3 regions of the Streptomyces sp. NPDC014861 genome follow, and region 2 is predicted to be linked to each of the others. Evidence: riboswitches for the same ligand, from Rfam matches in the RefSeq annotation. Region 2 holds a riboswitch; each other region holds the start of a gene.
What was found. A riboswitch is a leader RNA that binds a small molecule or an ion and turns the genes downstream of it on or off. The one in region 2 is predicted to bind cobalamin.

Region 1: linked by a shared signal. The riboswitch ahead of ACF1BN_RS08905 (ABC transporter substrate-binding protein) and the one ahead of ACF1BN_RS25230 (ribonucleoside-diphosphate reductase subunit alpha) in region 2 are both predicted to bind cobalamin.
Region 3: linked by a shared signal. The riboswitch ahead of ACF1BN_RS04245 (ABC transporter substrate-binding protein) and the one ahead of ACF1BN_RS25230 (ribonucleoside-diphosphate reductase subunit alpha) in region 2 are both predicted to bind cobalamin.

Annotation. Positions count from the first base shown of each region.
Region 1 is NZ_JBIBWV010000003.1:515,447-522,301, reverse strand. It holds gene ACF1BN_RS08925 (iron-siderophore ABC transporter substrate-binding protein) at 1-707, opposite strand, end outside; gene ACF1BN_RS08920 (translation initiation factor IF-2) at 1,569-2,306, opposite strand; gene ACF1BN_RS08915 (glyoxalase superfamily protein) at 2,492-2,824, opposite strand; gene ACF1BN_RS08910 (deoxynucleoside kinase) at 3,328-3,990, shown strand; cobalamin riboswitch at 4,087-4,210, shown strand; gene ACF1BN_RS08905 (ABC transporter substrate-binding protein) at 4,297-5,358, shown strand; gene ACF1BN_RS08900 (FecCD family ABC transporter permease) at 5,355-6,431, shown strand; gene ACF1BN_RS08895 (ABC transporter ATP-binding protein) at 6,428-6,855, shown strand, end outside.
Region 2 is NZ_JBIBWV010000014.1:112,064-118,918, forward strand. It holds gene def (peptide deformylase) at 1-644, shown strand, start outside; gene ACF1BN_RS25225 (ribonucleotide-diphosphate reductase subunit beta) at 717-1,733, opposite strand; gene ACF1BN_RS25230 (ribonucleoside-diphosphate reductase subunit alpha) at 1,733-4,108, opposite strand; cobalamin riboswitch at 4,240-4,378, opposite strand; gene ACF1BN_RS25235 (GNAT family N-acetyltransferase) at 4,420-4,920, opposite strand; gene mctP (monocarboxylate uptake permease MctP) at 4,997-6,622, opposite strand; gene ACF1BN_RS25245 (DUF3311 domain-containing protein) at 6,619-6,855, opposite strand, start outside.
Region 3 is NZ_JBIBWV010000002.1:90,193-97,047, forward strand. It holds gene ACF1BN_RS04215 (isochorismatase family protein) at 1-110, opposite strand, end outside; gene ACF1BN_RS04220 (nicotinate phosphoribosyltransferase) at 219-1,547, opposite strand; gene clpS (ATP-dependent Clp protease adapter ClpS) at 1,649-1,963, shown strand; gene ACF1BN_RS04230 (DUF2017 domain-containing protein) at 1,963-2,544, shown strand; gene ACF1BN_RS04235 (amino acid permease) at 2,863-4,290, shown strand; gene ACF1BN_RS04240 (Mov34/MPN/PAD-1 family protein) at 4,367-4,792, shown strand; cobalamin riboswitch at 4,778-4,912, shown strand; gene ACF1BN_RS04245 (ABC transporter substrate-binding protein) at 4,952-5,926, shown strand; gene ACF1BN_RS04250 (FecCD family ABC transporter permease) at 5,923-6,855, shown strand, end outside.

The DNA of each region.
Region 1 (6,855 bases), on a different contig from region 2:
GGCTTCAGCTTGAACCCGAGCTCCTGGAAGAAGATCGACTTGGGGTCTGTCTTCGTGAACGCCGAGTACTTGCCCGCCTCGAAGCTGTCCGCGACGGCCAGGGTCCTGCCCGCCCACTCCGGATGCTTCCCGCGCACCGCCTCGAACCGCGCGTCGATGCCCTCGATCAGCTTCTCGGTCTCCCCGGCCTTCCCGAGGGACTTGCCGATCTGCCGGGTCATCACCTGCCACGAAGCCCCGTAGTCCGGCACGCCCTTGGGCTGCGCGACGACCTTGGTGAACTTCGACAGCGTGTCGTACTGCTCCTTCTTCATCCCCGAGTACTGGGCGACGACGAGGTCCGGCTTCAGCGCCGCGATCTTCTCGACGTTGTACTCGTCACGCTCGCCGACGATCTGCGGCTTGTCCGCACCCCACTTGTCCTTCGTCCACGGCCACTTGCCGTACGGGTCCTCCTTGAACCAGTCCACCGCGCCGACCGGCTTGATCCCGAGCGCCAGCACCGCGTCCTGGTCCGACAGACCCAGCGTGACGACCCGCTTCGGCTCCTTGTCGATCGTCGTGCTGCCGTACTTGTGCTCCACCGTCACCGGGAAGACCGACGGCGCCCCGCTGCCGGACGTCACGGCCCCGGGCTTCGCCTCCTCCTTCTCCGAGCCGCCACCACAGGCCGACAGAGCCAGCCCGGCGACCACGACGACAGCCACACGCGGCAGTTGCCCGACGAACCGCGCCGGAGCGCGACGCGTACCAGTGAACACAGATGTTCCTTTCGAGGGTTCTCACGATGCCGCCCCGCCCGCGCGTCGCGGCGGCGCTGCCCTTCGGGAGCGAGGCGTTCGGGAATCAGGCCGGATCCGGGCCGGAGGAACGGAGGCCCGGTGAGCCGGGCCCGCGTAAGCGGCCGGCGGTGACGGCGGGGGAAGCGGCGGACGGAGCGCGCCTCGCGTGAACCGGAGGGACGCGGCATGAATGGTCCTGAGCCATCGCGATCCCCCTCCCGATTTCAGCTTAGGGGAGGCTAACCTGACAAGGGTGGGCCTGTCGAGCGGAGTTCGGGAGACGGAGAGAGGTCCCTCACCTCTCCGCCGACGCCCGGCGCACCGAACGGTGAAGATCTCTTCCTGTCGATCCTCCGCTACCACCATGCGTCACATGACGCACATCGCCAAGGGCGTGAACCTCCCTGTGCCCAAAGCCCCGTTGAGGGTCGCCGTGGGACACCGACGCGCCCCTCGTGGAAGCTGCGGCGCTCCTGCTGAACGCGGCGGGCAGGTCGCCGACTGGGGGGAGCTGGACCTGCCGCGCGTCGAGCGCGACGTGGAGCGGGTCCTGGGGGTACGACGTGGGGCTCGCGGGCCTGGCACAGGACTTCGGCGGCGCAGCGGTGCGGGCCGCGCCCTGCTCGTCCCTCCGCCCGCCGGCGGCCGGCTGAAGCTCAAGGTGCGCCATTCCGGCACGTCCGGGAGAGGCCCCGGATCCCCGAGGGCCCGCACCTGGTCGTGATCGACAAGGGAAGACACACCACTGGGAGTTCACGCTCACCCCGCCCCCTTGAGCGGGGCCGCTCAGTGCGGCAGGGGCAGGGGGTTCAGGGCGTAGGCGACGTCGCAGCCGCCTTCCCCGGGCATGCGCTGGATCCTCGGGGGCGTCCAGACCTCCGGCTTCTTGCCGGGTGTCACGCGGGCGAGGACGCAGTCCTGGGGGTCGAAGCCGTTGCCCTTCAAAGACAGGTGGACGCCGACCCTGCCTCCGGACGCGAGCACCTCGGTACGGATCGCCGGGTCCAGGTCCAGGCCGGCGAGCGCACCGCGTACCTCCGCCTCGTCCGCCTTGCCGTCCTTCGAGACCTCGGAGAGTGCCGCGTGCAGCTTGCCGGAGGGCAGTTCGGGCGGGGCGGGAGGCGGGGCGAAGGTCAGCGGGAGGTTGTCGGGGCAGTCGACGTCACGAGGGACCTCGCGCCACTCCGCCGCGGGCGACACCCGCACCTCGAAGCAGCGGTGCACGACGATCTCCTGGACGTCGAACCAGCCGTCGTACGCGGAGCCGGAGGTGCGGACGACCACGTCGACGCCGTCGCCTTCGTGCGTCGACGTGCCGCTCAGTCCCAGGACTTCCACGCCGTCGATGCCGGAGGCGGAGCGCCCGACCTCCTCCGCGGTACGCGGACGCTGGCTGTGGAGCCGCTCGCCCGCCTTCCGCGCCACCTCGCGCGCGGCGTCCGTCGCGTCCCCTTCGGAGTTCTGCAGCACACCGCAGCCCACGGTGAGCAGCAACAGCGGTACGAGCAACGGCAATCGGCGCATGCGCTCACCCTTCCGGTGCCGCGCGGGAGCGGGCGACCGCTCACGTACTCAGACCGGGGTAGGTGATCGTACTCAGCTCGTACGACGATCACCCGCGCCGCCCTGCCTTCCCACATCAGCCCTACGGCGTCCGTCCTTCGACATCAGCCCTCCGCCGTCCGCCCTGCGGCATCGGCCCTCCGGCGTCAGCCCTGCGGCGTGGCGATCCGCAGCCGGTTCCCGTCGGGGTCCCGCAGCTCGAACTCGCGCCCCCACGGGACGTCCTCCACCCGCGCGCCGAACTCGGCGGCGACGGCATCGACGTCGCGCACGCGGAGGTAGACCAGCGTGTCGGGGCGGGCGTCGCCCTCATGCTCGGACAGGAACAGGCGGACCCCGCCCCGGGCGACCTCGACGAACGCGGGGAATCCCGGTTCGAAGCGGTGCTCCCACTGCTGGGCGAAGCCCAGGCGCTCGTACCAGGCCACGGCCACCGCGGCGTTCTCCACGCGGAGAATGGGGATGACTTCCTCGTGCATGGCGGCATCCTCGCAGACCCCACTGACAGACCCCGCCGACCGAACCCACCGAACCCACAGGCCGACCCCGACGACCGACCCGATGACCGACCCGACCGGCGGACCACCCCGGGACCGCCACGTCCGAAAACCGCCGGCCCCGGGTGAAGATCCGTCCCCCTCGCCCGGCTCCCGGCCCCCGGCTCCCGGCTCCCGGCCTCCGGCTCCCCGGCCCCGCCGGCCGCTCCGACTCGCCCCAAGACCGGGGCGACCGCCCCCGACGCCGGGGCGGAGCGCTCCGGCCGGATCGTCATCTAAAATTTGACGCGGCTGCGGGGCCGCGGCCTGCCGCTTCGAGCGGCGGGCGCGGTACGGCCGGCCCATCGGGACCGCACGGCGTCGATCACGGAATGACCTTGATCACGTCTCCCCGGGGAATCGCCTGACCACCGGCGCGCGTCCGAGTGGTACGGGAGGCCCAGCTCCCCGTCCACGTACAGAAGACCCCCAGGGAGAAGTGAGGTATGCCGGTGATCTGCGTCGGAGGCATGATCGGGATCGGCAAGACGAGTGTGGCCGAGCTGCTCGCCAGGGAGCTGGGCACCGAGGTCTTCTACGAGAGCGTGGACGACAACCCGATCCTGCCGCTCTTCTACTCGGCGAGCCCCGAGGAGATCCAGGCGAAGCGCTACCCCTTCCTCCTCCAGCTGTACTTCCTCCAGACCCGGTTCGCCGCGATCAAGGAGGCGTACAAGCAGGACGACAGCGTCCTCGACCGGTCGATCTACGAGGACTGGTACTTCGCCAAGGTCAACCACGACCTGGGCCGGATCAGCTCCCTGGAGATGCAGGTCTACGAGGGACTGCTCGACGAGATGATGCGCGAGATCGAGGGGCTGCCTTACCGCAAGGCGCCCGACCTCATGGTCTATCTGAAGGCGGACTTCGAGACGGTCCTGCACCGCATCGGACTGCGGGGGCGCGACTTCGAGCAGGACGAGGGCCTGGTCGAGTACTACCGCACGCTCTGGTCCGGGTACGACGACTGGGTGCACCGGCACTACTCCGCCAGCGACGTCCTCGTCGTCGACATGAACAACACCGATGTCGTGAACAACCCCGAGGACGCCGCCCGCGTGGCCCAGGAGGTCAAGAACGCCCTGGCGGAGGTCGCGCACCGCGTCTGACCTGCGCGGGACCCCGGGCGGCGGCAAGATCCCCTGTGATAGCTTGCCCGGGCCAGTCGCACCTCTGTACGTATCGAGGCGGTACGTGCACGGGTCAGGGAATCCGGTGGGAATCCGGAGCTGACGCGCAGCGGTGAGGGTGACGGGCGGGACAACGGCCACTGGGCCCCTCGGGGCCCGGGAAGGCGTCCCGTCCGGACGATCCCGAGTCCGAAGACCTGCTGGCGCCCCGGAGGGCGCACCGCCGTCCGGGGAGCTCCGTACGACAGGCTCCGCGCATGAGCCGTGACGCAGAGGACTCCCGCCGTGCCCTTCGCACACCCCGTCCGCTCCGCCGTGCTGTTCGTGGCCGGTGCCGTTCTCGTCGCCGGCTGCGGCGCGGGCGACCCGGCCTCCGGGCCCTCGGGGAAGGGCCGGGACACCGGCCGGGGTTCCGGCGCGGCCGCCGGCCCCGTCGGTCTCGACAACTGCGGGCAGCGGGTCGAGGTGGCCGAGCCGCCCCGCCGGGCCGTGGCCCTCGACCAGGGATCGGCCGAGATCCTGCTCTCGCTCGGGCTGGCCGACCGCATGGTGGGCACGGCCACCTGGACGGACCCGGTCCTCAAGGGGCTGGAGCAGGCGAACGCCCGGGTCCCCCGGCTCGCCGAGCGGTATCCGTCGTTCGAGAAGGTGCTCGATGCCGAGCCCGACTTCGTCAGCGCCTCGTTCCTCTACACGCTGGGCAAGGGTGGAGTCGCGCCCCGTGAGCGGTTCGCGAAGCTCGGCGTGCCCACCTACCTCTCCCCCTCCGACTGCGTCGGCAAGGACAACAGCGGCGACGGCGACGGCGTGCGGACCGCGCCGCTGACCATGGACACCGTGTACGGCGAGGTCCGCGACCTGGCCAGGATCTTCGGGGTGCCGGAGCGCGGCGAGAAGCTGGTCGGCGAGCTCAGCGCCCGGGTCGCGAAGGCGAAGGCCGGCGCCGACTTCGGCGGCGCCTCCGTCCTCTACTGGTTCTCCGACTCCCAGGGCCCCTACATGGCGGGCTGCTGCGGCGCGCCGGGCATCGTGAGCGGGGTGCTCGGGGTGAAGAACGTCTTCGACGACACGAAGGAGGAGTGGCCGCAGATCAACTGGGAGACCGTCGCCGACCGCGACCCCGACGTGCTGGTGATCGCCGACCTGACCCGCAAGGCCCAGTCCGCCGAGAGCGCCGCGAAGAAGATCGAGTTCCTGGAGTCGCACCCCGTCACGCGGAACATGACGGCGGTGCGCGAGAAGCGGTACGTCACCCTCAGCGGCCAGGCCATGAACCCCACGATCCGTACCGTCGAAGGCATCGAACAGCTGGCCGCCGCGCTGCGGACGCACGGGCTCGCGAAGTGATCCGGCCGGGTCCGGCCGCCGGTCCCGCCGAGGCGGGCGTGGCCGGGGGCCGGCGCCGTGCCGCGGTCGGCACGGCGGTCGCGGGGACGGCCGGGGTCCTCCTCCTGTGCGTCTCCGTGGCGCTCGCCGTCACCATCGGTCCGGCCGACATCCGCGTCGCGGACGCCTGGACCGTGATCGTGTCGCACCTCGGCGGCGAGGCGTCCGCGCTGAGCCCCCTCCGGGAGGGCATCGTCTGGGAACTGCGGCTGCCGCGCACCCTCCTCGCCGCCGCGTGCGGCGCCGGGCTCGCGGTCTGCGGCGCGGTGATGCAGTCGCTGCTGCGCAACCCGCTCGCCGACCCCTTCGTGCTGGGCGTCTCCTCGGGCGCGTCGACCGGGGCGGTCTCCGTCGTCGTCCTCGGCGTGGGCGGGGGTGCGCTGTCCGTCGCGGGAGGGGCGTTCCTGGGCGCGCTCGGTTCGTTCGGCCTCGTCCTGCTGCTCAGCCACACGCTGGGCGGTTCGACGGACCGCGTCGTGCTGGCGGGCGTGGCCGCGATGCAGCTCTTCTCCGCGCTGACCTCGTTCGTGGTGATGACCGCCGCCGACGCCGAGACCACCCGGGGCATCCTCTTCTGGCTGCTCGGCTCGCTCGGCGGGGCGGACTGGTCCGACGTCGGCGTGTGCGCCGCCGTCCTGGCCGTCGCGCTGCTGGTGTGCGGCGGCTACGCCCGTACGCTGGACGCCTTCGCGTTCGGGGAGGACGCGGCGGCGACGCTGGGCGTGGCCGTGGCGCGCACGCGGCTGGTGCTGCTGTCGGTCACCGCGCTGCTCACCGCCGTCCTCGTCGCCGCGGCCGGCGCGATCGGCTTCGTCGGCCTGGTCCTGCCGCACGCGGTGCGCGCCCTCGCCGGCCCCGGTCACGCCAGGCTGCTGCCGCTGACCGCGCTCGCCGGGGCCGTCTTCCTGGTGTGGGCGGACACCCTCGCCCGCACGGTCCTCGACCCGCAGGAGGTCCCGGTCGGCGTGGTGACGTCGCTCGTGGGCGTCCCCGCCTTCGTCCTCGTCCTGTACCGCACCAGGAGCCCCCGATGACCGGCACGTCGACGTCGGTCCACGGCGGTACGGGGCTCCGCGCCGCCCGGGTCTCGCGGACGGCCGGCGGGGCACTGGTGCTGGACGGGGTGAGCATCGCGCCGCGTCCGGGCACGCTGACCGGGCTGCTGGGGCCGAACGGCTCGGGGAAGTCCACGCTGCTGCGCGTCCTGGCGGGCGTCCTCGCGCCGGAGACGGGGGTCGTGACCCTGGACGGCGAACGGCTGGGCGCGGTCCCACGCCGTGCGCTCGCCCGGCGGGTCGCCGTCGTCGAGCAGCACGCCGACACCCAGGTGGACCTCACCGTGGCGGACGCCGTACGCCTCGGCCGCGTCCCGCACCGCCGGGCGTGGTCGCCCCCGACGCCCGCCGACGAGGAGGCCGTCCGGTCCGCGCTCGCCCGCACCGGCCTCACCGATCGCGC
Region 2 (6,855 bases):
AGCAGGAGACGGGCGAGCAGATCTTCACGGGCTACGCCCTGGACGACGACGGCTACATCGTGGACACGCAGGAGTGCGAGGAGCGCGAGCTCGCCCACCGCGAGCGGGGCACCTCCCGCCCGATCACGGTCGTCGGCAATCCGGTGCTGCACCACGAGTGCAAGGACGTCACCGAGTTCGGTCCGGAGCTCGCGGCCCTGGTCGACGACATGTTCGCCAGCCAGAAGACGGCGGAGGGCGTCGGCCTCGCCGCCAACCAGATCGGCGTCGGCCTGAAGGTCTTCGTCTACGACTGCCCCGACGACGAGGGCGTCCGCCACACCGGCCACGTGGTCAACCCGGTGCTCCAGGAGCTCCCGGCCGACCGCCGCCACCTCGACGACTCCAACGAGGGCTGCCTCTCGGTCCCCACCGCCTACGCGGCCCTGGCCCGCCCGGACTTCGCCGAGGTCCACGGCCAGGACCTCCTCGGCAACCCCATCAAGGTCCGCGGCACCGGCTACTTCGCCCGCGCCCTCCAGCACGAGACGGACCACCTCTACGGCTTCCTCTACATCGACAAGCTGTCCAAGCGCGACCGCAAGGACGCCCTGCGCCAGATGGAAGAGGGCACCCCGCGCTACCCGGTCGTCGCCAACGACTGAGTCCCGGACGTGTGAGAGGGCCCCGCACTCCAGGAGTGCGGGGCCCTCTCACATGTCCGGACGGACCGGGTCCTAGAAGTCCTCGTCCAGGTCGACCGAGCCCTCGACCGCCACCTGGTAGGCGGAGGGGCGGCGCTCGAAGAAGTTGGTGAGTTCCTGGACGCCCTGGAGCTCCATGAAGGAGAAGGGGTTCTCGGAGCCGTAGACCGGCGGGAAGCCGAGGCGGACCAGGCGCTGGTCGGCGACGCACTGGAGGTACTCGCGCATGGACTCGGTGTTCATGCCGGGCAGGCCGTCACCGCACAGGTCGCGGCCGAACTGGAGCTCCGCCTCGACGGCCTCCCTCAGCATGTCGGTGACCTGCTGCTGGAGGGCGTCGTCGAAGAGCTCCGGCTCCTCCTTGCGGACCGTGTCCACGACCTCGAAGGCGAAGTTCATGTGCATGGTCTCGTCGCGGAACACCCAGTTGGTGCCGGTCGCCAGGCCGTGCAGCAGGCCGCGCGAGCGGAACCAGTAGACGTACGCGAAGGCGCCGTAGAAGAACAGGCCCTCGATGCACGCGGCGAAGCAGATCAGGTTGAGCAGGAAGCGGCGGCGGTCGGCGGCCGTCTCCAGCTGGTCGATCTTCTCGACCGAGTCCATCCACTTGAAGCAGAACTGCGCCTTCTCGCGGATGGAGGGGATGTTCTCGACGGCGTCGAAGGCCGCCGCGCGGTCGTCCGGGTCGGGCAGGTAGGTGTCCAGGAGGGTCAGATAGAACTGGACGTGCACGGCCTCCTCGAAGAGCTGGCGCGAGAGGTAGAGCCGCGCCTCGGGGGAGTTGATGTGCTTGTACAGCGTCAGGACCAGGTTGTTCGCCACGATCGAGTCGCCCGTCGCGAAGAACGCGACCAGCCGGCCGATCATGTGCTGCTCGCCGGGGGTGAGCTTGGCGAGGTCGGCGACGTCCGAGTGGAGGTCGACCTCCTCGACGGTCCAGGTGTTCTTGATGGCGTCCCGGTAGCGCTCGTAGAAGTCCGGGTAGCGCATCGGGCGGAGGGTCAGCTCGAAACCGGGGTCCAGGAGGTTCTTGTGCTCGTTGGTGCTCATTACTGGCAGGCCTCGCAGGACTCGGGGTTCTCAAGGGAGCAGGCGACCGCGTCGGGGTCGGCGGCCTGCTGGACGGGGATGGGGGCGGCGGCGGTGGCGGACGCCTGGGCCGCGCGGGCGATCCGGGTCGCCGGGCGGGAGCGCAGGTAGTACGTCGTCTTCAGGCCCTGCTTCCAGGCGTACGCGTACATCGACGACAGCTTGCCGATGGTCGGCGTCTCCATGAAGAGGTTCAGCGACTGCGACTGGTCGAGGAAGGGGGTGCGGTCCGCCGCCATGTCGATCAGGCCGCGCTGCGGGATCTCCCACGCCGTGCGGTACAGGTCGCGGACCTCGGCCGGCACCCAGTTGAAGCCCTGCACCGAGCCGTTGGCCTCGCGCAGCGCCTCGCGGGTCTGCGCGTCCCACACGCCGAGCGCCTTCAGCTCGTCCACGAGGTACGAGTTGACCTGGAGGAACTCGCCGGAGAGCGTCTCGCGCTTGAACAGGTTGGAGACCTGCGGCTCGATGCACTCGTAGACGCCGGCGATGGAGGCGATGGTCGCCGTCGGGGCGATGGCGAGCAGCAGGCTGTTGCGCATGCCGGTGGTCGCGATCCGCTCGCGCAGCGCGGCCCAGCGCTCGGGCCAGGTGAGCTCGACGCCGTAGTGGTCGGGGTGGAGCACGCCCCGCGCGGTACGGGTCTTCTCCCAGGCCGGCAGCGGACCGCTGCGCTCGGCGAGGTCGGCGGAGGCCTCGTACGCGGCGAGCATGATGCGCTCGGCGATCCGGGTGGAGAGCGCGCGGGCCTCGGCGGAGTCGAAGGGCAGCCGCAGCTTGAAGAAGACGTCCTGGAGGCCCATCGCGCCCAGGCCGACCGGGCGCCAGCGGGAGTTGGAGTTCCCGGCCTGCTCGGTCGGGTAGAAGTTGATGTCGACGACCCGGTCGAGGAAGGTGACCGCGGTGCGGACGGTCTCGTCGAGCCGCTCCCAGTCGATGGTGCCGCCGGAGACGAAGGCGCCGAGGTTGACCGAGCCGAGGTTGCAGACGGCCGTCTCGCCGTCGTTCGTGACCTCGATGATCTCGGTGCAGAGGTTGGAGGAGTGGACGACCGTGCCGGGCTCGGCGGTCTGGTTGGCCGTACGGTTCGAGGCGTCCTTGAAGGTCATCCAGCCGTTGCCGGTCTGGGCCAGGGTCCGCATCATCCGGCCGTACAGGTCGCGGGCCGGCATGGTCCGGCGGGCCAGGCCCTTCGCCTCGGCGGCGCGGTAGGCGGCGTCGAACTCCTCGCCCCACAGGTCGACCAGCTCGGGCACGTCGGCGGGGGAGAAGAGCGACCACTCGGCGTCCGCGTTCACCCGGCGCATGAACTCGTCCGGGATCCAGTGGGCGAGGTTCAGGTTGTGGGTGCGGCGGGCGTCCTCGCCGGTGTTGTCGCGGAGCTCCAGGAACTCCTCGATGTCCGCGTGCCAGGTCTCCAGGTAGACCGCGGCGGCGCCCTTGCGCCGGCCGCCCTGGTTCACCGCCGCCACGGAGGCGTCGAGCGTCTTCAGGAACGGCACGATGCCGTTGGAGTGCCCGTTGGTGCCGCGGATCAGCGAACCGCGCGAGCGGATCCGGGAGTAGGACAGGCCGATGCCGCCGGCGTGCTTCGACAGGCGCGCGACCTGGTGGTAGCGGTCGTAGATCGAGTCCAGCTCGTCCTGCGGGGAGTCCAGCAGGTAGCAGGAGGACATCTGCGGGTGGCGGGTGCCGGAGTTGAAGAGCGTGGGGGAGGAGGGCAGGTAGTCGAGCCGGCTCATCAGCCGGTACAGCGCCGCCACCTCGTCCAGCGCGCGGAGCGAGTCGTCCTCGGCGAGGCCCGCAGCCACCCGCAGCATGAAGTGCTGCGGGGTCTCGATCACCTTGCGGGTGATCGGGTGGCGCAGCAGATAGCGGGAGTAGAGCGTCCGCAGGCCGAAGTAGCCGAAGCGGTCGTCGCCGGCGAGGTCGATCAGCGCGTCCATGCGGTCCGCGTGCAGCGCGACGAAGGCGGCGGTGCGGTCGGCGATCAGGCCCTCGCGGTGGCCGGTGGCGACGGAGGCGGAGAAGCAGACGGCGCCCTGGGAGGCCGCCTCCTCGGCGATGGTGAGGGTGAGCAGCCTCGCGGCGAGCCGCGAGTAGGAGGGGTCCTCGGCGATGAGACCGGCGGCGGCCTCGGTGGCCAGTTCGCGCAGCTCCGCCTCGTCCGAACCGGCGTGCCGGCCCCGCAGCGCGGCGGCGGCGACCCGACCGGGGTCGGTGTCGGTGAGGTCGGCGGTGAGGTCGGTCAGGGTCCGCAGCAGCACGGTCCCGGGGCCGTCGCTGTCGATCGCGGCGGCCTCGGTGGCTGACGGACCCGCAGGCGCGATGGTCACGTGGGGGCTCTCCCTCGCTCTCGGACCGGGCCGCGGCGGGGGAGGGGCGGGCGGGCACCCGTACGCGCGGATGCGCCCGCGTCCACCGGCCCATTCCGCGAGGCCCGGACGTCGTCGGCACCCGGAACGGTCGTACCGGGCGCACTGCCGGCAGGTGCTCGGACTCTCTCCGTGGACAAGGGCACACGAAGTACACCGTTGCGGGACAGTTCCGGATTCACACCGGATTCCCCTGCGGCGACAGCGAGGACGAGCATACATGTGGGGGGCGCCGATCGCGGCACCCCCCACATGTTGTGTCGGTCCGTGGACTACAGCTCCAGGGCGTAGGTTCGCAGAGAGTGTTCGGGGATGGGCTGCCAGTCCCGCTCGGGGGTGCGCACGAAGCCCATCCGTTCGTAGATCCGGTGCGCCGACACCATCTTGCCGTCCGTGGAGAGCACGATCCTGGCGCAGTCGGGCAGGGCGCGCGCCCGGTCCACGCAGGCGCGCACGAGGGCCTCCCCGACGCCCCTGCCGCGGGCCGCCGGCGCGACCACGAGCATCCGGAACTCGGCCTCGCCGGGGACGGCGATGTCGGCCCAGGGGGTGCCGCCGGGGGCGAAGGTCACCCCGCCGACGATCCGGTCCTCGGCGTCGGTGGCGACCAGCACCTCGCTCTCGCGCGCCCGGCGGGCCGTGTCGCGGAGCACGTCCAGGTAGAAGTCGTCCTCGCCGTGCAGCAGCAGCCCGTCGTTCAGATAGGTGAGCCCGGTGAGGTCACCGAGCTCCTCGTGCTCCTCGGGCCGTACCGCCCTGATCGTGAAGTCCATGCGTCCCAGTCTGCCGCGCGGCCACGCGAGAGGGGCCCGGGTTTTCCCGGGCCCCTCTCGCGCGCGCGTCCGCGGCTCAGTGGGTGGCGGCGCCGACCTTGGGGAGCTCGGTGCTGACGCCCGCGTCGCCGGCGTCGGCCGTGTAGTCCGACGGGGAGGTCTCGTCGATGCCGTCCGGGGCCTTGGCGGCCCGGAGGACGAAGGTGAGGACCACCGTGACGACGACGTTGAGGACGAAGGCGGTGAGGCCGATGTAGCCGATCTCGCCGATGCCCGGGATCTCCGCCGAGGAACCGCCGAAGTGCTTCTGGGTCGGGCTGGCGACGCCGTACGCGGCGACCGTGCCGTAGATCATGCCGACCGCCCAGCCGGCGATCAGCGCCCAGCGGTGGAACCAGCGGGTGAACAGTCCGCCGACCAGGGCCGGGAAGGTCTGGAGGATCCAGATGCCGCCGAGCAGCTGGAAGTTGATCGCGACCGTTTTGTCCATGGTGAGGACGAAGGCGAGCGCGCCGACCTTGACCAGGAGCGAGACCAGCTTGGAGACCTTGGTCTCCTGCTCCGGGGTGGCGTCCTTCTTGATGAAGTCCTTGTAGATGTTGCGGGTGAAGAGGTTGGCCGCGGCGATCGACATGATCGCGGCCGGGACGAGCGCGCCGATGCCGATCGCGGCGAAGGCCACGCCGGCGAACCAGTCCGGGAACATGTTCTCGAACAGCTGCGGGATGGCGAGCTGGCCGTTGGCGACCTTCACTCCGGCGGCGATCGCCATGAAGCCGAGCAGCCCGAGCAGGCCCAGCATCAGCGAGTACAGCGGCAGGATGGTGGTGTTGCGGCGGATGACCTCGCGGCTCTTGGAGGAGAGGGTCGCCGTGATCGAGTGCGGGTACATGAAGAGCGCGAGCGCCGAGCCGAGCGCGAGCGTCGCGTACGTCCACTGGCTCGCCTCGCCCGGGACCAGCGAGCCGCGCGGTTTGTCGGTCGCCGGGTTGATCGTCGCGTACGCCTCGCCGGCCTTGGCGAAGATCTCGTCGAAGCCGCCGAGCTTGATCGGGATGTAGATGATCGCCACCGCGATGACGATGTAGATCAGGGTGTCCTTGACGAAGGCGATGAGCGCCGGGGCGCGCAGGCCCGAGGAGTACGTGTACGCCGCGAGCACGCCGAAGGCGATGAGGATCGGCAGGTCCTTGATGAACCAGTGGGTGTCCTCGCCGCCGCCGACGCCCATCACGTCCAGGACGGCCTGGATGCCGACGAGCTGGAGCGCGATGTACGGCATGGTGGCGAGGATGCCGGTGAGGGCCACCGCCAGGGACAGGCCCTTGGAGCCGAAGCGGCCGCGGACGAAGTCCGAGGTGGTCACATATCCGTGCTTGTGCGAGACGGACCAGAGCCGCGGCAGGAAGGTGAAGATCAGCGGGTAGATCAGGATCGTGTACGGCACGGCGAAGAAGCCGGCCGCGCCCGCCGCGTAGATGGCCGCGGGGACGGCGACGAAGGTGTACGCGGTGTAGATGTCGCCGCCGAGCAGGAACCAGGTGACCCAGGTGCCGAACGACCGTCCGCCGAGGCCCCATTCGTCGAGGCTGTTCTCGTTCTCGGCCCTGCGCCACCGGGAGGCGAGGAAGCCCATGACCGTGACGGCCAGGAAGAAGAAGATGAAGACGGCGAGTGCCACGCCGTTGACGCCGTCCTTCATCGCGCGTCACCTCCCTTGCGGGCGCGCTGGTCACGCTGCCACAGCTTGTACGCGACCATCGTGAGCGCGGTCGACACCACCACCCAGAGCATCTGGTACCAGTAGAAGAACGGGATTCCGGCGAGGACCGGCTCGGTCTTCGCGTACGAACTCACCCAGAGCATCGCCACGAACGGGGCTGCCAGGCACAGGGCTATGACGATCCTGGTCGGGGTGATGACCGGTTGTTTCCC
Region 3 (6,855 bases), on a different contig from region 2:
CCCACGAGCTCGGTGATGGCGGCGGCGACGTCCGCGCCGCCCGTCACCGCGAGGCTGCCGCCCTCGCAGAAGTCGTTCTGTACGTCCACGACGATCAGTGCGCGGTGCATGGAGGGTGTCCTCGGGTGGTCGGATGGGATGGGACGAGCCTAGAGACTTCCCCTCCGGATGGGGAGGGGAACGCCTCCACGCCCTGCCGGGTCTCTCCCGGGCTCTGTCTAGAGGTACTCCGTCGGGAGCACCGGCTCGCCGCGCGAGAGCTGGATCGCCGACATCGGCAGACCGGTGCGGGCCGCGATGTGGCGGGCGCGGGCGGCCTCCAGGGGCTCCCGGGCGACCACCTCGCCGCCCTTGACCAGCTCGACCAGGAGCTGGTCGGCGGCGAGCCCGTCGGGGACCGGGCCGGTGCCGATCACCTCGGCCGCGGCGACGCCGTCGGCGTCCTTGCGGCGCGCGGCCCACTTGCGGCCGCCGACGGACGCCTTGCCGCCCAGCGACTTCTTGGCGACCGGGACCAGCGGGGCCCGGGGGTCGGCCGAGGCGGCCCGGGCGACCAGCTTGTAGACCATGGAGCAGGTGGGGTGGCCGCTGCCGGTGACGAGCTGGGTGCCCACCCCGTACGCGTCGACCGGTGCGGCGGCCAGCGAGGCGATGGCGTACTCGTCGAGGTCGGAGGTGACCACGATGCGGGTGTCCCGGGCGCCGAGCTCGTCGAGCTGGGCCCGGACCCGGTGGGCGACGAGCAGGAGGTCGCCGGAGTCGATGCGGACGGCGCCGAGCTCGGGCCCGGCGATCTCGACGGCGGTGCGGACGGCCTCCGCCACGTCGTAGGTGTCGACGAGGAGGGTGGTGCCCCGGCCGAGGCTGTCGACCTGGGCCCGGAAGGCGTCCCGCTCGCTGTCGTGGAGCAGGGTGAAGGCGTGCGCGGAGGTGCCGACGGTCGGGATGCCGTAGCGGAAGCCCGCGGCGAGGTCCGAGGTGGAGTCGAAGCCGCCGACGTAGGCGGCGCGGGAGGCGGCGACGGCGGCCAGCTCGTGGGTGCGGCGGGCGCCCATCTCGATCAGGCGCCGCCCGCCGGCCGCCGCCGACATCCGGGAGGCGGCCGCGGCGATGGCCGAGTCGTGGTTGAGGATCGAGAGGATCACCGTCTCCAGGAGCACGCACTCGGCGAAGGAGCCCTCGACGCGCAGCACGGGCGAGCCGGGGAAGTACACCTCCCCCTCGGGGTAGCCCCAGATGTCGCCGGAGAAGCGGTAGCCGGCGAGCCATTCGAGGGTCGGCTCGTCGACGATCGACCGCTCGCGCAGGAAGCCGAGGACGGCCGGGTCGAATCGGAAGTTCTCGACGGCGTCCAGCACCCGGCCGACGCCGGCGAGGACGCCGTACCGCCGTCCCTCCGGCAGCCTCCGGGTGAAGACCTCGAAGACGGAGCGCCGGTCGGCGGTGCCGGCCCGGAGGGCCGCCTGGAGCATGGTGAGCTCGTACTGGTCGGTGAAGAGCGCGGTCGACGGCACGTCCACCGGGAGCCCAAGGTCCGCAGCGTTCATGCCGACGATGCTAGCGCAGTATTCGTCAGTTTGACGAATACTGCGCCGGGCGACCTCTCCGCGGTGGCCCGTTTGTGCGACGGGGGGGCCCGGGTGGCAGCATGGGACGAGTGAGCATCGCGCCTATCGAGATCGAACGGACCGAGTCGGCCGAGGAGGTCTCCGCGGTCGTCGAGCCCGACGTCCCCTGGGTCACCCTCGTGCACAACGACCCGGTGAACCTGATGAGCTATGTCACCTACGTCTTCCAGTCGTATTTCGGTTATTCGAAGGACAAGGCGCACAAGCTGATGCTCGACGTGCACCACAAGGGCCGCGCGGTGGTCTCCAGCGGCACCCGCGAGGAGATGGAACGGGACGTGCAGGCGATGCACGGCTACGGACTGTGGGCGACCCTCACCCAGGACCGCGGCTGATGGCCGGCCACTTCGAGGCCGTCCCGGGCGGCGGAGCGGCCGTCGCCCTCGACGAGGTCGAGGTCTCCATCCTGCGCTCCCTCTCCGTCCAGCTCCTGGAGCTGATCGGGCCGGGCGACGAACCCGAGGCGGACGCCGACCCGCTCGCCGCGCTCTTCGCCGAGGGCCCCAGCGAACCCCCGTCCGATCCGGCCCTGCGCCGGCTCTTCCCCGACGCGTACGGGGACGACACCGAGGAGCTGCGGGCCGCCGCGGCCGACTTCCGCCGCTTCACCGAGAACGACCTGCGGGCCCGCAAGCGGGAGGACGCCCTCGCGGTGGTCCGCGCCTTGGACGGGCTGAGCAGCGAGGGGCCGGAGGACTCCGCCCTCCTGAAGCTGACCCCGGACGAGTCGCGGGCCTGGCTCGGCACGCTGAACGACCTGCGGCTGACCATCGCCACCCGGCTCGACATCACCGAGGACGAGGAGAGCGAGCGGCTCTACCGGCTGCCGGACAGCGATCCGCGCAAGCCGATGGTGATGGCGTACCTCTGGCTCGGGGCGCTCCAGGAGTCACTGGTCGAGACGCTGATGTCCTGACAGGTGCCCGTCACCGGGTGTTCGCTCAGCGGACGCTCAAATCCGGATAACGAACTCGTTATCTGAGCGAACACCTTGCCGTCTTGTATCCCTCTTGTCCGTATTTTTTTGTGGTGCGCGCCACACCCAACTCCGTCGATCACCGCCCGGCCCGTGATAAATCTTCACGACCACTCGGGCACGCCACCCCTGTTCCCGAGGGCGCCCCAGCCGGCTGACCGCCGGTGGCACTCCATCCATATCCGGGGGGATCAGGACCTGATCCGCAGCAGACGCACTCGATGTCGCGCGGATCAGCATGGAGAAAGGCGCACCACCATGACCTCAGTGCAGGTCGACAAGCAGCACGACGGCACCGACGGGGCCGTGGACGGCGGCGAGGGCTACCAGCGTGGCCTCGGCGCCCGCCAGATCCAGATGATCGCCATCGGCGGCGCGATCGGCACCGGGCTCTTCCTCGGCGCCGGCAAGGCCATCCACAAGGCCGGCCCCAGCCTCATCCTGGCGTACGCGATCGCCGGTCTGGTCATCTTCTTCATCATGCGGGCCCTGGGCGAACTGCTCATGTACCGACCGGTGTCGGGCTCCTTCGCGGAGTACGCCCGCGAGTTCGTCGGCCCCTTCGCCGGCTTCGTCACGGGCTGGACGTACTGGCTCTTCTGGGTCGTCACCGGCATCACCGAGGTCACCGCCGCGGCCACCTACATGACGTACTGGTGGGACATCCCGCAATGGATCTCCGCCCTCGTCTTCACCGTGATCCTCTACGGCGCCAACCTGATCTCCGTGAAGCTCTTCGGCGAGCTGGAGTTCTGGTTCTCCATGGTCAAGGTCACCGCCATCATCGGCATGATCCTGATCTGCGCCGGCATCCTCACCGTCGGCTTCTCCGACGCCGGTGACACCGCCACGGTGGCCCACCTCTGGAACCAGGGCGGCTTCTTCCCCAACGGCGTCGGCTCCACGCTGATGACCCTGCAGATCGTGATGTTCGCCTTCCTCGCCGTCGAGCTCGTCGGCGTCACCGCGGGCGAGTCCAAGGACCCGAAGACCGTCCTGCCCAAGGCCATCAACACCGTGCCGTGGCGCATCGCCGTCTTCTACGTCGGCGCCCTGATCATGATCCTGTCGGTCGTCCCCTGGACCGAGTTCCAGCCGGGCGTCTCCCCGTTCGTCGCCGCCTTCGAGAAGATGGGCCTCGGCGTCGGCGCCGCCATCGTCAACTTCGTCGTGCTGACGGCCGCGCTCTCCTCCTGCAACTCCGGCATGTACTCCACCGGCCGCATGCTGCGCGACCTCGCGCTCAACGGCCAGGGCCCGAAGGTCTTCACCCGGCTCACCAAGGGCGGCACCCCGCTCCTCGGCCTGACCTTCTCCGCCGCGCTCATGCTCGTCGGCGTCTGGATCAACTACGTCGCCCCGGGCAAGGCCTTCGAGTACGTGGTCTCCTTCGCGACCATCTCCGGCATGTGGGCCTGGATCATGATCCTCGTCAGCCAGATCCGCTACCGCCGCAAGTGCGACCGGGGCGAGCTGCCCGAGTCCACCTTCAAGGCCCCCGGCGCCCCCTGGACGAGCTGGTTCGCGCTGCTCTTCATCGGCATGGTCATCGTGATGATGGGCATCGACGAGGGCGCCCGCGTCTCGCTCTACTGCGCCCCCGTCTGGGGACTGATCCTCACCGTGTCCTACCTGGTGCTCAAGGCCCGCAACCCCGAGGGCGCCGCCTTCGTCAAGCGCTCCTGACCAGCACCGTCTCGGCATCCGGGCCGTTCCGTACCATCCCTCGGTACGGGGCGGCCCGTCTGCTTATCCTGTCGGCATGCTGACCATCACCCGGGACCTGTACGACCGGATCGTGGAACACTCCCGCGCGGACCACCCCGACGAGGCCTGCGGCGTCGTCGCGGGGCCGGTCGGCTCGGGCCGCCCCGAGCGCTTCATCCCGATGCTCAACGCCGCCCGCTCGCCCACCTTCTACGAGTTCGACTCCGCCGACCTCCTCAAGCTCTACCGCGAGATGGACGACCGGGACGAGGAGCCCGTGATCATCTACCACTCGCACACGGCGACCGAGGCGTACCCCTCCCGCACCGACATCACCTACGCCAACGAGCCCGGCGCCCACTACGTGCTCGTCTCCACCGCCGACACCGACGCCGCCGGACCCTTCCAGTTCCGCTCCTACACGATCGTCGAGGGCGTCGTGACCGAGGAGGACGTCAAGGTCGTCGAGGCGTACGAGTAGTCTGGCCCCGACCTTCAGGGCGGCAGGAACCAGGAAGCCGGTGCGAATCCGGCGCGGTCCCGCCACTGTGACCACACCCCGTGTGGAAGCCAGGAACTGACCTGCCGCCTTCTCACCACCGATCGGGGACGTGGAAATCCCCGGAGGAGGCCCTTCGCCATGACCAGGCGCCCCCGGCTGCTCGCCGCCACCGCCCTGCTGCCCCTGCTCGCCGCCTGCGCCGGCCCCGCGAGCAGCGAGGACGCCGCGAAGCCCGCCCCCGGCTTCCCGTACACCGTCACCAACTGCGGCGAGACCACCACCTTCCAGGCCCCGCCGAAGCGCGCGGTCACCATGAACCAGCACGTCACCGAGATCCTCCTCGCCCTCGGCCTGGAGAAGTCCCTCGCCGGCACCGCCTACCTCGACGACGCGATCCTCCCCGCCTACAAGCGGGCGTACGACTCCGTCCCCGTGCTGTCGAAGGAGTACCCCTCCAAGGAGGCGCTGCTCGCCGCGAACCCCGACTTCGTCTACGGCGGTTACGCCTCCGCCTTCGACGCCAAGGACGGCCGCGGCCGCGACGACCTGGGCAGGGCCGGCATCACCACCCGCCTCAACAGCGAGTCCTGCCCCGCCGGCACCCCCTCCGTCGACGACCTCTACCGCGAGGTCACCGAGGTCGGCCGCACCTTCGGCGTCCCCGACCGGGCCGAGAAGTGGAACAAGGAGGCCCGCGCCACCGTCGCCGCCACCGAGAAGCGCCTCGGCGACCTCGACCCCGTCTCCGTCTTCGTCTACGACAGCGGCGACAAGACCGCCTTCACCGCCGGCGGCAAGGGCATCGGCAACGAGCTCATCAGCCGGGCCGGCGGCCGCAACGTCTTCGCCGACCTCCCCAAGGCCTTCGGCGACGCCGCCTGGGAGCAGGTCGTCGCCCGCAAGCCCGAGGTCATCGTCATCTACGACTACGGCTCCACCACCGTCGAGCAGAAGAAGAAGCGCCTCCTCGACGACCCCGCCCTCAAGGACGTCCCCGCGGTCAAGAACCGCCGCTTCGCCGTCCTCCCGCTCTCCGACACCGTCCTCGGCGTCCGCGTCCCGGCCGCCGTCGACAAGCTCGCCGCCCAGCTCCACCCGGCCGCCGGCCGATGACCGCCGTCGCCGCCGCCCCGGCCCCTCCGGCGGCGGCGACGCCCGGCCGGGGCCGGTACGCCCTCGTCGTCGCCGGGCTGCTCGCCGCCCTCGCCGCCGCCGTGCTCGGCTCCCTCGCGCTCGGCTCCGTACGGATCCCGCCCGGCCAGGTGCTCGAAGCCCTCACCGGGAACGCGGCCCCCTCCCCGTACCGCACCATCGTGCTCGACGTCCGGCTGCCCCGGGTGGTCCTCGGGATCGTGGTCGGCGCCGGGCTCGCGGTCGTCGGGACCGTCCTCCAGGCCCTCGTCCGCAACCGGCTCGCCGACCCCTTCCTGCTCGGGATCTCCTCCGGGGCCTCCACCGGCGCCGTCCTCGTCCTGGTCCTCGGCATCGGCGGCGGGCTCACCACCACCCTCGCCCTGCCCGCCGGGGCCTTCGCCGGCTCCCTCGTCGCCCTCGTCCTCGTCTACGCGCTGGCCCGCCGCGGCTCCACCATGACCGGCCCCCGGCTCGTCCTCGCCGGCGTCGCCGTCTCGTACATCCTCACCGCCCTCACCACCCTCGTCCTGGTCGCCGCCGCCCGCCCCGAGCACTTCCAGGAAGCCCTCTACTGGTCCTTCGGCGGCCTCGGCTCCGCCCGCTGGGACACCCTCGTGCTGCCCACCGTCGTCCTGATCCTCGGCACCGGCGTCCTGCTCGCCCTCGCCCGCCCGCTCGACCTGCTCCTCACCGGCGACGAGGGCGCCACCGTCCTCGGCCTCGACACCGGCCGCTTCCGCGCCGCCGTCTTCCTCCTCGCCTCCCTCGTCACCGCCGTGATGGTCGCCGCCAGCGGCGCCGTCGGCTTCATCGGCCTGATGGTCCCGCACGCCGCCCGCCTCCTCGTCGGAGCGCCGCACCGCCGGCTGCTGCCCGTCGCCGCGCTCGGCGGCGCCGTCGCCCTCGTC